DNA from 2 places in the Telluria sp. RB2R28 genome. Region 1 is predicted to be linked to the other one. Evidence: predicted binding sites of a transcription regulator. Region 1 holds the regulator's gene; the other holds the start of a gene.
What was found. Region 1 encodes sigma-54, which starts transcription at its own class of promoters, with help from an activator protein. Its sites were predicted from a motif close to TGGCANGNAANCTGCTTT; they were not measured.
Positions count from the first base shown of each region.

Region 1 (4,197 bases):
TTGATGCAGGGGACCGAGATCGATGCGCAGCTAGGCGGCCCGCCCGACGAGCCGGATTACATCGTCGAGAACTTTTCGTTTGTGCGGATGACGCCCAACGGCCAGCCGAGCTACGTGGTGTCGGGCAAGCGCCTGGCCCACATCCCGCAAGGGGACGTGTCGAACGTCGACCAGCCGCTCATGCGCGGCATCGAACCGGGTCGTCCGCCGATGACGGTGGTGGCCAGGAACGCGCGCATCTTCCACGAAGAACACCGCGTCGAACTGTTTGGCGACGTCGATCTGCAGCGCCCGAAGACGCCCGCCAGCGAAGCGCTGCGCGTGCGCACGCAGGCCATGACCGTGTTGCCCGACGAAGAAATCGTCAAGACCGACCAGCCGATCGACATGGAGCTTGGCGCGTCCAGCCTCAAGGCCACCGGCATGATGGCCAACAACGCGACCATGCAGATGCAATTGTCCGGCCGCGGCCGTATCGTCTATCCGCCACGCCAGCGCTGAAGGCCATCAGCCATGCGCGCGTGCTAACCCAGGACCAGCACCATAATGAAAAAACTTTTTGCTGCCGCTTTCTTTTCACTCCTTTCCTTGACCGCCATGGCCGAAAAGGCCGACTCGCTCAAGCAGGCGGCGCTCGAATACGATAACGGCGACCTTGATGGCGTCGCAGGCGTACGCACCTTCACCGGCAACGTGATCCTGACCCGCGGCACGCTGCTGGTCAAGGCCGAACGCGCCGTCGTCAGGGAGACACCCGAAGGCTATATGAGCGTGACGCTCACCGCCGCCAACGGCAAGCCCGCCACGTTCCGTCAGAAGCGCGACGGCGGCCCGAACCTGTGGGTCGAAGGCCAGGCCGAACGCATCGAATACGACGAACGCTCGGAGCTGGTGCGCCTGTACTCGAACGCCGTCGTCAAGGAACTCGAAAACGACCGGATGACCAACCAGATGACCGGCCCGTTCATCTCGTACGACAACCGCAAGGAAGTCGTCGCCGTGCGCAATGATGTCAGCGGCGAGAGCAAGGTTGGCGGCGGGCGCGGCACGCTGATCCTGGCGCCCAAGCGTGCGCCGGCCGGAGGCACGCAATGACGGAACTGAACGATCGCAGCACGCTGGTCGTCAAGGGCCTGCAGAAAAGCTATGGCAAGCGCCTGGTCGTGCGCGACGTGTCGCTCGATGTCGAATGCGGCGAAGTGGTGGGTTTGCTGGGCCCGAACGGCGCCGGCAAGACCACCTCGTTCTACATGATCGTCGGCCTGGTGCCGTCGGACGCCGGCTCGATCAGCATCAACGGCACCGACATCACCAGCCTGCCGATCCATCGCCGCGCGGTGCTCGGCCTGTCGTACCTGCCGCAGGAAGCGTCGGTGTTTCGCAAGCTGACGGTGGAAGAAAACATCCGCGCCGTGCTCGAACTGCAGAAGGTCAACGGCAAGTCGCTCACCAAAACCGAGATCAGCGACCGCCTCGACACCTTGCTGGCCGACCTGCAGATCGAGAAGCTGCGCGAGAACCCGGCGCTGTCGCTGTCGGGCGGTGAGCGGCGCCGCGTGGAGATCGCGCGCGCACTGGCCACCAACCCGCGCTTCGTGCTGCTCGATGAACCGTTTGCCGGCGTCGATCCGATCGCCGTGATCGAGATCCAGCGCATCGTGCGCTTCCTCAAGGAGCGCAAGATCGGCGTCCTGATCACCGACCACAATGTCCGCGAGACGCTTGGCATCTGCGACCGCGCCTACATCATCAATCAGGGCGCGGTGCTTGCATCCGGCCGCCCCGACGATATCATCGCCGACGAGTCGGTACGGCGCGTGTACCTCGGTGAACATTTCCGCATGTAAGCCATACTCAATTGATGAAACAGTCCCTTCAGCTCCGCACTTCGCAGCACCTGGCGCTCACGCCACAGCTGCAGCAATCGATCCGGTTGCTGCAGCTGTCCACGCTCGAACTGCATCAGGAGATCGAGCAGATATTGGGCGATAACCCGCTGCTCGAAAGGCTCGACGATCCGCTCGATCATTCGGTGCGCTTGCTGGCCGATGGGGCCATCAACAATGCGCCGGCACCTGGCGAGGCGCCGCCGGCGCCGGGCCAGCAGGCCGAGGGCGAAGGCAGCGCGCCGGCCGAGGGCGAGGGCGCTGAAGGTGGCGGGGTCGATGGCGACCGGCCCGACAACGAGTGGAGCGAAGGCAGCGGAACGTCGTCCGGCAGCGCCAGCAGCGACGATGAAGACGGCCGCCCGCAGCTGGAGGCGTGCGCCATCACGCTGCGCGAACACCTGATGGAACAGGTGCGCGAAACGCTGCTGTCGACCCGCGACCGCGCGCTGGCCGAACTGGTGATCGACGCGCTCGACGACAACGGCTACCTGGAAGAACCGCTCGACGACATCCACGCGCGGCTGCCCGAAGAACTCGACGTCGACCTCGACGAACTGCGCTGCGCGCTGGCGATGGTGCAGAGCATGGACCCGGTGGGCGTGGGCGCGCGCAGTGCGGCCGAATGCCTGGCGCTGCAGATCCGGCGCATGCCGGGCGTGCCGATGGTCACGCGCCGCATGGCCCTGAAGATCGTCGAAGGCTACCTGACGTGGTTCGCGCAGCGCGAATACAGCAAACTGAAAAAAGCGCTCGATTGCGACGACGAAGACCTGCGCGAAGTGCAGGCCGTGGTCCGCCAGTGCAATCCGCACCCGGGCGCCGCGTTCGCGTCGAACGTGTCGGATTACGTGGTGCCGGACGTGATCGTGCGGCGCGCCAAGAACGGCTGGGCGGTCACGCTGAACCCGGACGTCATGCCGCGCCTGCGCGTGAACAGCCTGTACGCCACGATGCTCAAGCAGGGCCGCAGCGAGAGCCAGATGGGCGCGCAGATGCAAGAGGCGAAGTGGCTCATCAAGAACATGCGCCAGCGTTTCGACACGATCCTGCGTGTGGCCGAGGCGATTGTCGAGCGCCAGCGCAACTTTTTCAGCCATGGCGCGGTTGCCATGCGGCCCCTTGTTTTGCGCGAGATAGCTGATACACTAGGTCTGCACGAGAGCACGATCTCTCGTGTCACAACCCAGAAATACATGCTGACCCCGCACGGCATGTTCGAGTTGAAGTATTTCTTCGGTAGCCACGTTGCCACTGAAGCGGGCGGCGAAGCATCCTCAACGGCAATCCGTGCGCTCATCGCACAATTGACAGGAGCAGAAGACCCTAAGAATCCATTATCCGACAGCAAGATCGCGGAAATGCTCGGGGAACAAGGCATGGTCATTGCGCGCAGGACGGTCGCAAAATACCGTGAAGCGCTCAAGATCCCCCCCGTCAGTCTCCGCAAAGCCTTGTAACAACGCCGCTCATACAGTCTGTGCCTTCAGCTCCTGTGTGGTGCAAGCGACGTGACATCTTCAAAGGAGTGTGTATGAACCTCACCATCAGTGGTCACCATCTCGAAGTCACCCCTGCCATCCGTGAATACGTTCAGAATAAGCTGGAACGCATTATTCGCCATTTCGATCAAGTCATAGATACCCACGTCTTCCTGGCCGTCGATAACCTCACTGAAAAAGAAAAAAGGCAAAAAGCTGAAATCAATGTCCAGGTGTCGGGCAAGACCCTGCACGTGGCGAGCGTCGCGCAAGACCTGTACGCCGCGATCGACATGTTGATGGATAAACTGGATCGACAAATCCTGAAGCACAAGCAGATGCTCAAAGACCATAACCGCACAGCGATCAAACGCCTGGACGTCAACGAAGCAGACGTCGCTGCCGCCTGATCGAGCGCAGGTCACCACCGCCAGGGGCGTCTTTTCGGGACGCCCTTTTTGCATCCCGCTGCCGGTAAAATACGTGTTTCCTTTCGATGGATCACGCCATGCCCGAACACGTCCTGACCCGCATCGCCAACCGTACCGGCATCATTACCCTCGACCGGCCCAAGGCGCTCAATTCGCTGTCGCTGGACATGGTGCGCGCACTGACCACGATCCTGCTCGACTGGCAGCTCGACGCCGCGGTCGATGCCGTCGTGATCACCAGCAGCAGTGAAAAAGCGCTGTGCGCCGGCGGCGATATCCGCTTCTTCCACGACGTCGGCAACGCCTCGCCGCAAGGCGGCAGCGCACTGCTCGAAGATTTCTTCACCGAAGAATACGCGCTCAACCACCTGATCCATTTTTATCCGAAACCGTATATCG
Region 1 is NZ_JCASIK010000003.1:21,297-25,493, reverse strand. It holds gene lptC (LPS export ABC transporter periplasmic protein LptC) at 1-501, shown strand, start outside; gene lptA (lipopolysaccharide transport periplasmic protein LptA) at 547-1,095, shown strand; gene lptB (LPS export ABC transporter ATP-binding protein) at 1,092-1,847, shown strand; gene AC56LV_RS12370 (RNA polymerase factor sigma-54) at 1,862-3,346, shown strand; gene hpf (ribosome hibernation-promoting factor, HPF/YfiA family) at 3,421-3,777, shown strand; gene AC56LV_RS12360 (enoyl-CoA hydratase/isomerase family protein) at 3,876-4,197, shown strand, end outside.

Region 2 (4,197 bases), on a different contig from region 1:
GCATATTGATGAGTATTCAAAGACACCGTAAACTGGTGAAGACTTAACTAGCAGGAGGACTGCCAATGGGCGTTCGCAAAAACATCCCGGCGGTCGTAGTGGTTGCCTTTCTTGTCACGGCGTGCAGCAGTACCGGTGAACACAAGCGCTTGTCGCCATTCCCGTGGCCGCACAAGCCCACCGCCAAGCATGGCCCCGCGCCCAAGCTGCCGCCCGCCAATTCAGGGCGGGGCGGCTACTACAAGGACGACGGCCCGGGCGAGAATCCGCCCGACGGCCTGCTCGAGACGCCCGACGCGGTCGTCGTGGCCGAACCGTTCAACAAGTTCACCAGCCGTCCCTACACGGTGCTGGGCAAGACCTACACGCCGCTGGGCAACGATGAACGGTTGACCCAGCGCGGCATCAGCACCTGGTATGGCAAGAAATTCCATGGCCAGCGCACGGCCTCCGGTGAGCTCTACGACATGTACAAGATGACGGGCGCACACCCGACATTGCCGATTCCGTCGTACGTGCGCGTGACCAGCCTGGAAAGCGGGCAGTCGGTGGTCGTGCGCATCAACGATCGCGGCCCGTTCCATTCCACGCGCATCATCGACGTGTCGTACACGGCCGCGCTGAAACTGGGCCTGCTCGGTAACGGTAGCCACGAGGTCGAGATCGAGCGCCTGTTCCCGGGCGATCCGATCGTCAATCCGGCGCAGATTGCCGCCGCGCGGCGTGAAGCGACATCGCAGGCGCAATCGGCGCCGCCCGAGATCGCCGCGCTGATGCTCGAAGACCGGGTGCAGTCCGACAGCGGCGCCGTCGTGCGCCTGGTGGAGCCGGCAACACCTGCGGCACAAGCGGCATCGGCCGCGCGCGCCACGACGGGCGACTATTACATCCAGCTTGGCGCCTATGGCCGCACCGGCACCGCCGAAGCGATCAGCGACCAGATCGCGCGCGCCGGCGTGGACGTGGGCACGCTCGAGGTGGTGAAGGTGGGGGCATTCAATCGGCTGTACGGCGGGCCGTATCCGACCCGCGCCGAGGCGGTCGAGGCGATGGACGCGCTGCCGGCTTCATTGGGATTGAAGCCGATTGTCGTGCGGCGCTGACGCCTCGCCGGATCGTTCCGAACCGTTTTATACGGCTGCGCGCTTGCGGCGGCGACGCACGGCGCCCAGACCGGCCAGACCGGCGAGCGCCAGCAGGATGCTCGATGGCTCCGGCACTTCGGCGGACGCCTCGACTTCCGTGTAATCCAGCAGCAGCTGTGAATTGGTCAGAATCAGGTCGCCCGCGATTTTCAGATTCAGCGTCAGCTGGTCGCTGCGCAGCAGTTCGTCGATGATCGAACCGTTCGAGATGATACCGCTGATCGTGAAGGCGCCGGTGTAGTCGCGGGTAATGGTCGTCGTATCGGTCCAGCTCTTCGTGTACAGATCATAGCAAGCGTAGAAGTTGCAGCCTCTGCCTTCGTATTTGACCTGAAGCGGGCTCGATGCGGTCGTGCTCGACTCAAGCAATGACGTGCTGCCCGTCCCGAGAACGACGCCGCCGATCGACAGCGCGGCGCTTTCCTGCTGGCGCGTGCGCTCTACCGTTGCGTAATTGGTCAGGTACCGTGCGTAGCTGATCGAGGTGTGGGGACGCCAGCCCGTCATGTTGCTGCCGGTGGAGACCGGTGCCGACGTCGTATACGTATCCGTTCCATCGTCACGGAACGAGAACGAATACGTCAGGCTGTTGACCGTGTAGTCGGCCGGCAGGAACGACTTGCCACTGAACACGGCGCTGTAGTTGTTATTGGCCAGGTCGCTCGACGCGAACGCGCCGGTCATGGCGATGGGGGTGGCCAGTGCTGCAGCGGAGATGGTGCACAGGGTGGTCAGCAAAGCAGTGGTGATCAGTTTTTTCATGGCAAGGTTAAGGTTTAATTTAAGAAACAATTATTTGTATATAGCAATTGTTATGCCAACTGAGCAACTCATTGATTATAAACAATCTTATTTTCTTAAAAAAATTTAGTGTAAAGAAATTCGACACTTTTTCGCGCCTGCGCAATACGCATGGACGAAAAAAAGCGCACCCGCAGGTGCGCTATCGATGGACTGCTAGGTGGTTCAGCTGCAGCGAGTAAGGGCGACGCCACTGTAGTTGTCGGCAATGCCAGTCAAGCGGTCGCGCTCGGCAGCATCGATCTGGCGATACTGGTAGCCGGCGCGCGTCACTTGCGGTCCGCGTGGCAGGATGCGCACGCCGCGCACGCCCTGGCGCTGCAGGTCGGCCACGAGCTTTTGCGCCGCGCCGTCCGACTTGAACACGCCCAGCGAAATCGCATACCGCAATGGCGACGTGTCGTTTTGCATGATGAAGAAGTTGGTCACACCGCGTTCCTTCAGCTCGGCGACGCGGCGCTGGGCGCCTTCGCGGCCACCGTTCGGCGGCAGGTAGACGAGGCGGCTCGTCACTTCCTGGTACGGGATCTCGATGCGCGACTGGCGCGGCGCCAGGCCAAGCCGTGCGACACGGGACTCGAAGCGGCGGGCATCGGCCGTACTGAACGGGCCCGCCTGGACGCAGGCGACCAGATCCCGGGCAACCGGCGCTGGCGCAGGCTCGGGCAGTGGCGCAGCCACCTCGGCTTGCGGCGCTGGTGCAACGCTCGCCGTCGCCGCCTGCCTGGCCTGCGTTGGCGTGAGCTGCTGCATGCGTTCGGGCGCGAGCTGATTCTTCAGGCGCGCGGGCTCGCGCGCCGCATCTGGTGACTGGCCGAGCAGGCCCTGGCCATACGCCAGCAACACCCCATTGGCGCCCAGCAGCGCCCAGAACACGAATTTCAGCACTGCATATCTCCCGTCGAGCCGGCGGCTGCTGCATGCAGGCCGACCAGTACGATGTTATCGACCACCTGGTACCCAACCTTGAGGGCCGGCGCGATATGGGGCGCGGCGCCGCCCGAGACGATGCAGAAGGCGCCGCCCAGGCCAGCCACCGCACGCTCGATCGCGCCCGCCTGCGCCGAGAGCAGGCCGGACAGGATCGCATCATGCGTGTTGTCGCCAAACAGCGGCGGCAGCGCGCCGGCGTCGACCTGCGGCAGTTGCGCCGTATTGCGCGCCAGGCTTGCGGCCATCAGGGCCAGGCCGGGCAGGATCATGCCGCCGATGAAGTGGCCGTCGGCGCGTACCGCGTCGACCGTGGTCGCGGTGCCGCAGGTGGCCACGATCAGGTCCTGGCCGGGCACCAGCGCGCGCGCGCCAATGGCCGCGGCAAAGCGGTCGCACCCGAGCCGCGCCGGCTCGCGGTAGCCATTGGTGACGCCTGCGCGCTGCGGCGCGGACGCGAACCACTCGACCTGCGCATGCGCCGGCAGCAGGGCCGCGATGCGTTCGGCCAGCGCGGGCCCCGCCACATTCGAGACCAGCACACGCGTGGCGCCGGCCCAGTCGGACGCCAATGCATCCAGCCCGGCATGCGCTACTGCACCAGTGCCCAACCAGGCGCCAGGCGCCGCGCCGTCGTTTGCCAGCGCCCACTTCACGCGGGTATTGCCGGCATCGATCAGCAGCATCATGCTTTTACCCGCAGCGAGACGTCGCCGGCCATCACGGTGATACGGCCTTCATCTGTATCGAGCAGCAAGCGCCCGCTATCGTCGACACCGGCGGCGCGGCCTTCGTGCCGCACGACGCCCCCGTCGAGCAGGACGACGGTCTCGCCCTGCCACGCATGGCGCAGGTTCCAGCGCGCGCTGAAGGCGGCAAACCCGCGCATCGCAAATTCGCGCAGGCAGTCGGCCAGGCCGTCGAGGAGCGCCGCCATCAACGCGTCGCGGTCCATGCGCGCCAGCCATGGCATGCTGGCCGCGCTGCGGCCCAGCTGCGCTTCCATCTCGTCCGGCATCAACAGGTTCAGGCCGATCCCGATCACGGTCCAGGTGCCGCCGCCAGGGGCGGACTGGGTTTCGATCAGGATGCCGGCCAGTTTGTCGCCATCCTTGAGGACATCGTTCGGCCACTTCAGCTGTACCTGCTGGCCCAGCGTGCCAAGCGTGTCGGCCAGCGCCACGCCCACCGCCAGCGGCAGGCCAAGCAGCGCCTGTGGCCCGCCGTCGAAGCGCCAGGCGAGCGAAAACGTTAGCGAGCCTTCGGGCGACGACAGCCAGCTGCGCCCGGCGCGCCCGCGGCCGGCGCTTTGGTGTTCGGC
Region 2 is NZ_JCASIK010000005.1:10,101-14,297, forward strand. It holds gene rodA (rod shape-determining protein RodA) at 1-47, shown strand, start outside; gene AC56LV_RS18255 (septal ring lytic transglycosylase RlpA family protein) at 66-1,103, shown strand; gene AC56LV_RS18260 (PEP-CTERM sorting domain-containing protein) at 1,131-1,907, opposite strand; gene AC56LV_RS18265 (SPOR domain-containing protein) at 2,112-2,834, opposite strand; gene AC56LV_RS18270 (type III pantothenate kinase) at 2,828-3,565, opposite strand; gene AC56LV_RS18275 (biotin--[acetyl-CoA-carboxylase] ligase) at 3,562-4,197, opposite strand, start outside.
Region 2: AC56LV_RS18260 (PEP-CTERM sorting domain-containing protein) is a predicted target of sigma-54. The motif match lies at 1,948-1,965, and genes of this name have one in related genera.